One region of the Vibrio cidicii genome, then DNA from elsewhere that is predicted to be linked to it. Evidence: riboswitches for the same ligand, from Rfam matches in the RefSeq annotation. Region 1 holds a riboswitch; each other region holds the start of a gene.
The links. A riboswitch is a leader RNA that binds a small molecule or an ion and turns the genes downstream of it on or off. The one in region 1 is predicted to bind thiamine pyrophosphate.
Positions count from the first base shown of each region.

Region 2: linked by a shared signal. The riboswitch ahead of thiB (thiamine ABC transporter substrate binding subunit) and the one ahead of thiD (bifunctional hydroxymethylpyrimidine kinase/phosphomethylpyrimidine kinase) in region 1 are both predicted to bind thiamine pyrophosphate.
Region 3: linked by a shared signal. The riboswitch ahead of thiC (phosphomethylpyrimidine synthase ThiC) and the one ahead of thiD (bifunctional hydroxymethylpyrimidine kinase/phosphomethylpyrimidine kinase) in region 1 are both predicted to bind thiamine pyrophosphate.

Region 1 is NZ_CP035922.1:461,658-463,919, reverse strand. Features, by position in the region: gene trmY (tRNA (pseudouridine(54)-N(1))-methyltransferase TrmY) at 6-608, shown strand; TPP riboswitch at 646-743, shown strand; gene thiD (bifunctional hydroxymethylpyrimidine kinase/phosphomethylpyrimidine kinase) at 838-1,677, shown strand; gene EWA64_RS17595 (phosphatase PAP2 family protein) at 1,800-2,262, shown strand, end outside.
Region 2 is NZ_CP035921.1:2,067,685-2,069,946, forward strand. Features, by position in the region: gene mpl (UDP-N-acetylmuramate:L-alanyl-gamma-D-glutamyl-meso-diaminopimelate ligase) at 1-272, shown strand, start outside; gene EWA64_RS10575 (flavin prenyltransferase UbiX) at 335-973, shown strand; TPP riboswitch at 1,003-1,123, shown strand; gene thiB (thiamine ABC transporter substrate binding subunit) at 1,201-2,193, shown strand; gene thiP (thiamine/thiamine pyrophosphate ABC transporter permease ThiP) at 2,203-2,262, shown strand, end outside.
Region 3 is NZ_CP035921.1:1,738,882-1,741,143, reverse strand. Features, by position in the region: gene thiC (phosphomethylpyrimidine synthase ThiC) at 1-990, opposite strand, end outside; TPP riboswitch at 1,144-1,242, opposite strand; gene crcB (fluoride efflux transporter CrcB) at 1,315-1,695, opposite strand; partial or broken gene EWA64_RS08925 (IS630 family transposase) at 1,895-2,262, shown strand, end outside.

The DNA of each region.
Region 1 (2,262 bases):
TCCTTATGCGCTCTTTTGTTTTACGCGCCCGTGCCGCCCCAACTAACAGTAAAGCCTTATTGGAAGGCGTTGGTCAGGAAGCGCACACTGAAATTTTGGCACACACTTTAATGAACACCATGTTTGTCGCCCAATCACATCGCGAAGATGTCACAGTGCATTTAGTGCTAGAAAGTACCCAAGATTATTCTCGAACCATCACGATTCAGTCAAACGATGTCACGAATATCAACGGTTTTAATGAAGCGACTTTAATGAATGTGGTTGCTCGCTCATTAGATGCTGCTCAAGGAATGGCCAAGGAAGAATGCCGTAATGTGGAACCTGGCGTAACGGTGCGAACCATTAGCTTTGAGCGTCTTATCCAAGAGCTTGCGGAAAATCATCAGCTTTATATGTTGGACAAAAAGGGCGAATTTGTTCGCGACATTGCTTTTTCGCCAAATCCCTGCTTTTTGCTCACCGATCACATTCCGATGCCGAAAAAGACTTTCAACAGCTTAAAACGCTTAGGCACACAAAAGATTAGTCTTGGCCCTAAAATGCTGTTTGCTTCCCAGTGTGTCACCTTGATCCAGAATGAGTTAGATCTACGCGATTCATTGTGAGTAACTTGCAGCATGCCTTTTTGCTGCTATGATGTCGCAAATATAGTCGGGGAGCCTTTAGGCTGAGATCGCAAAGCGAGACCCGTTGAACCTGATGCAGTTAATACTGACGTAGGGAACTATATGTGTATTCACCCGCTTGTTGGGTTAAAGACAAATGTTTCCCGCTATCGCACGGCGGCAGATTGTTGAATGCGCAGTTCCTGTACGTCTTGTCATAGGAAGCAAGATGCTACTCTCACAAGACTCTCAATCCCACATCCCGATTGTTCTCACTATCGCTGGCTCAGACAGTGGTGGCGGTGCAGGCATTCAAGCCGATATTAAGACCATCTCCGCCACTGGCGGTTACGCCTGCTCTGTAATTACCGCGATTACCTCGCAAAATACTCAAGGGGTATCCGCCGTTCTGCCCATCCCACTTGAGCATATTGCCTCTCAGTTGGACGCGGTGTTCAGCGATTTAAATGTCCGAGCAGTAAAAATCGGTATGTTGGCAGATGCCGATATCATCAGCCTTGTTGCCAGCAAAATCCGCCAATATCGTCCACCGTTTGTTGTGTTGGATCCTGTAATGGTGTCCACCAGTGGCCATCTGCTCCTTGTGCCGGACGCCATCAACACGCTCAAAGAAAGCTTACTCCCTCTGGCTAGTATCATTACGCCGAACCTTCCCGAATATGCCGCTTTAACCCAACAGCCTCAACCTGAGAACGAAAGCGGTCTAATGCAGACAATCCACGAGTTACGTCTTCTACGCGCTAAAGCCGTATTGCTTAAAGGTGGCCATTTGGATCAGGAACAATACAGTAGCGATCTACTGGTTGAAGGTGATAAAGCTGAGCTGATCCGTTCGTCGCGTCATCCGACACGCAACACGCACGGTACGGGTTGTACCCTCTCTTCCGCGATTGCCTCTTATTTAGCGCAAGGTTACCGGATGCACAAAGCGGTTTTTCTCGCCAAACAGTACATTTCTCAGGCCATTAGTCATGCCGATGAGTTATCCGTCGGTCAAGGAAGAGGGCCCGTGAACCATTTCTTTGCCGGACATATGCACGTGCGCTAACATAAATTTTCACCAAACTGTTAGCTGTCTGCAGAGTGACCAAGCAAATTAACTTTGCCCTGATATTTCTGCAGCTTGCCTTGGCATACAATGCCGCTTTTTATTAACGGCGGAAACTGTTCGTGAACCGTGCACTCAATTTCAAACTGGCTGGGCTTATCACCCTTTTTTGCTACGCTCTTTGCCTTGGCGTTATCACTTGGTTTTGCTATCCAGCCTCTCTCTTTTCTCCAGTCACCCCGTTTGAAGGGCGCCTATTGACACTTTTAACTTACTCCGCGGGCAGTCAGGGCTTTTTCATCACGCTGATCATTCTGTGCATTTGGGCACTCTCAATTCGTAAATTTAGGCAAGGCGTACTACAGAAATTTTTGCAGCTTGGGCTTTTACTCATCATCGGTTTTGCAAGTAAAAGCGGCTTAAAACTGGCAACGGAGAGCCCTCGCCCTTATAGCGAGTTGCTGGCCGCTGAGCAGATCATTGACTCTCCAGCAGATTTTTATCGTCTCGATGCTGCGGAAAAAGCGCAGGCCATTTCAGCCGTATCACAAAATGTTAGCCCATGGCGAAGCCAACATTGGCAAG
Region 2 (2,262 bases), on a different replicon from region 1:
TGAAACGTGGGGTGCATAAAGAGACGCTTGCTGCTGCGTTAGCCCATGCTGATGAGGTGTTTTTATTTCAACCGCCGGGTTTGGATTGGTCGGTCGAGGCCGTGGCGGCACAATGTCAACAGCCTGCGTTTACCAGTGACAATATGGATGAGTTTGTTGCGCAAATTGCCAGCCGTGCCAAATCTGGGGTGCAAATCTTGGTGATGAGTAACGGCGGTTTTGACGGCATTCATGGCAAGTTGCTGGCGGCACTGGACAAGGCGTCTGACTGACTCGGCCCATAACTATGCCAACTTAAATCGTGCCAACTGAAATCATGCCAATTGAAATGACGATGACTGAAAAACAAAAAACAATCACACTGGCGTTTACGGGCGCATCTGGTGCGCCGTATGGTTTACGCCTGCTTGAATGCCTGCTTGCGGCGGATTATCAGGTCTACCTGCTGATTTCTTCCGCCGCGCGCGTGGTGCTAGCTACTGAGCAGGGGCTGAAGTTGCCCGCCAATCCACAAGCTGCACAAAGCGCGCTGGTGAACTATCTGGGCTGCTCGGCCGAGAAGCTGGTGGTGTGCGGTAAGGACGATTGGTTCTCGCCCGTTGCTTCCGGCTCCGCCGCGCCAAAGCAGATGGTGGTGTGCCCTTGCTCTGCGGGCAGTGTTGCGGCGATAGCACACGGCATGTCGGACAATTTAATTGAGCGCGCCGCTGATGTGGTGCTAAAAGAGCGTGGTCAATTGATCCTCGTGGTGCGCGAAACGCCGTTTTCCACTTTGCATCTGGAAAACATGCACAAGTTATCGCAGCTTGGTGTGACCATCATGCCCGCAGCGCCGGGGTTTTACCATCAACCACAACGTATTGAAGATCTGGTCGACTTTATGGTCGCACGCATTCTTGACCATCTTGGGGTCGAGCAAGGCTTAGTGCCGCGCTGGGGGTACGATAACCGCTCGCGTGACGAGCACGTATAGCCAAAGCGAACGTTTCGCATTACAATCCGCCTCACTCATCGGGGAGCTCATCTGCGCATTTTTGTCGCAGAAGCTGAGATCAGGCCATCGCCTGGGACCCGTATACCTGAACCAGATAATGCTGGCGTAGGAATTGAGTCAGGAATTTAATTCGCAATGGAAGATTAAAACCGACTTCAAACCTGTGCCGCTCCACTCATGTCATGAACGCAAATGGAGAGCGAGCCGTGAAAACCACTCTTAACCTGATTGCCCTAGCGATGGTCACTTCTGCCCCCGCTTTGGCTGCCGATAACACCCTCACTGTTTACACTTACGACTCTTTTGCCGCCGATTGGGGCCCGGGCCCGACGATCGAAAAAGCGTTCGAAGCGAAATGTGGCTGTGACGTCAACTTTGTTGCGCTGGATGATGGCGTGTCGATCCTTAACCGTCTGCGTCTTGAAGGCAAGAACAGCAAAGCGGATGTGGTGCTCGGGCTGGACAACAACTTGATGGCTGAAGCCAAAGCAACGGGTTTGCTGGCAGAACATCAGGTTGATACCCGTGCAGTTACGCTGCCAAAGGGTTGGTCTGATACGACGTTTGTCCCTTACGATTACGGCTACTTTGCTTTTATCTACAACAAAGAGACGCTGGCTAACCCGCCGAAGAGCTTAAAAGAGTTGGTGGAGCAGCGCCGCGATCTCAAAGTGATCTATCAAGATCCGCGCACCTCAACTCCAGGGCAAGGTTTGCTGCTGTGGATCAAATCCGTTTACGGCGATAGCGCTGTCGAAGCTTGGCAGCAACTGGCGAAAAAGACCGTGACGGTTACTAAGGGCTGGTCGGAAGCTTACTCTATGTTCCTCAAGGGCGAGTCCGATATGGTGCTGTCGTATACCACTTCTCCGGCCTATCACCTGATTGCGGAAAAGGACGCGAAATACGCGGCGGCGGGCTTTTCTGAAGGGCACTACATGCAAGTGGAAGTGGCGGCAAAAGTGAAAAGCAGCCAAAAACAGCAACTGGCCGATGAGTTTATGCGTTTTATTCTAAGTGACGAATTCCAAGCGGCGATGCCAACGGGCAACTGGATGTATCCGGTCACCGACGTAAAACTGCCTGAGGGTTTTGACACCTTAACTGTGCCGGTGAAATCACTCAGCTTCACTCCTGAAGAGGTGGCCGAAATGCGCAAGCCTTGGATCCGCGAGTGGCAAAGCGCGCTGACGTTTTAAGGCTGTACGTTGAACTCTGTACCTAAAGCGGGCATTGGGGTCGCGGTGATGATCGCGACCTTTGTCATT
Region 3 (2,262 bases), on a different replicon from region 1:
TGCATGGATAGTGAAGTAGTCAACGCCTTGCTCAGCCTGTTCAATCAGTGTATCGCGCATAACTTTCCAGTTAAGGTTTTCCGCAATACCATTTACCTTCTCTAAAGCTTGATACATAGGGACAGTACCAATTGGCACCGGGCTATTACGCAGGATCCACTCGCGAGTTTCGTGAATGTTACGCCCTGTAGAGAGATCCATGACGGTATCGCCACCCCAGCGCGTAGCCCAAACTAGCTTTTCCACTTCTTCTTCAATTGAAGATGTGACTGAAGAGTTGCCAATGTTAGCGTTCACTTTGACCAAGAAGTTACGACCAATGATCATTGGCTCAGATTCAGGGTGATTGATATTGGAAGGGATAATCGCACGTCCTTCTGCCACTTCTCGGCGGACAAATTCTGCGCTAATTTCTTTGGGTAGATTGGCACCAAAACTTTGCCCAGGATGCTGCTGAGTTAATACCTCATCACGATACTGTGCCCTGCCCATATTTTCACGCAGCGCAATGAATTCCATTTCGGGCGTGATAATGCCCTTACGTGCGTAATGCAATTGCGTAACACAATGGCCCGTTTTAGCGCGACGAATACGCGGTAAATTGCCGTAACGTAACTCGTCTAACGTCTCATCATCTAAACGCTGTTTGGTGTAGACCGAACTCACTTCATCGAGAACTTCAGTGTCAGCACGTTCAGCAATCCAGCCCTCTCTTAGCTTGGGCAAGCCGTTATAGAGGTCAATAGTGTGCTGTGGATCGGTATAAACGCCAGACGTATCGTAGACTCTAATCGGCTCATTGGGCGCCAAAATAGGAGCCTCTTTTGAACCACCGATGAGGCTATCCGCCAGAGATATTTCGCGCATTGGCACTCGAATATCAGGCCGAGAACCTTCGACATAAATTTTGTTGGAATTGGGGTACGCTTGTACTGAAAGAGTATCAATGAACTGTTTGGCTTCCAGTCTCGCTTGCTTGCGATTCGACATAGCATTTTTCCTTTCTTGTTATGCAAGATAAAAAGGTGACGGATGAAAATGCTTGGCGGAAAAATGCGACAAGAGGGATCGAACTTACACAAATTGCAGATGGCTCTGCGCGCAAAATTCGAACTTTGATAAGACACTAGTAGAATTTAGCTACTAAAATCTTCTCTTGTTCCCTTCGCAGGTATTAACCTGATCAGGTTCAACGGATCCCGAATAAACGGTCTCAGCCTTATGGCACTCCGACAAGTGAAGCGATTATAAGCAATCGACTTGGTTAAACCAAGCTGACCTGTAAAAAATTTGTTGGAAAATTAGATTTGAACATCACTGCTTTAAGAGCTGAAATCCAAACCATGCAGCGCCAATACTTAGCGTCACATTGAGCAGAATATTCAGCCCCATCTTAAGAAAAGCACCTTGCTGCATCAGTAGCACATTGTCCATGGAGAAGGTTGAAAAGGTCGTCAGGGCACCAAGAAAGCCTAAACCAATAACTTGCCGCCAAGGTTCAGTAGCGAGTAGTTCGCTTTCGAATGCCGCGATCAAAAGCCCCATGACAAATGATCCGACAACGTTTACGGTCAAGGTTCCATAAGGAAAACCGCGCCCAAATAATAAAACACAGAGCTCAGACACTAGATAGCGAGAGCAGGCACCAAAAGCCCCTCCTAAAGCGATAAACCCCAATATAGCTAGCTGCCCCATAATGACCTCACAATCTTAAAACGACGATATTGTAACCACCACAGTAAAAATAGCGAGTTTAAAACTTCCGTTTCCAGCGATATCTATGTTTGATGCGATGTAAAAAGAAAAGGTTACAGGTGTCACTTTGCGCTATCTAATACCAATCTAAGAAAAACATGGTCTACTTGAAGCCATTCAACGATAAAACTCATTCGCTATGGACAGTCTCAATAATATCGACTTTAAAAAGCTCGCAAGCCAGCAGAAATCTATTCAGATGAAAATGAGACTGCTGGCCCTCGCTCATTTCAAAGATGGACACTCTCGCACCCAAATCGCCAAGTTTCTTATGGTAAGCCGAACCAGTGTTAATAAGTGGGTTCACACTTTTCTTGAAGAAGGGTTAGAAGGGCTGAAGGAAAAGCCAAGAACGGGACGACTACCCTTCTTAACTTCTGAGCAAAGAGCGCAATTGAGCCAATACATAAAAAATAAAGCCAATGATACACAAGGCGGACGACTGACTGGAGCCGATATCCACGCTTATATCGTGAAAGAATTTGGCCAGCACTACCACCCGGATTC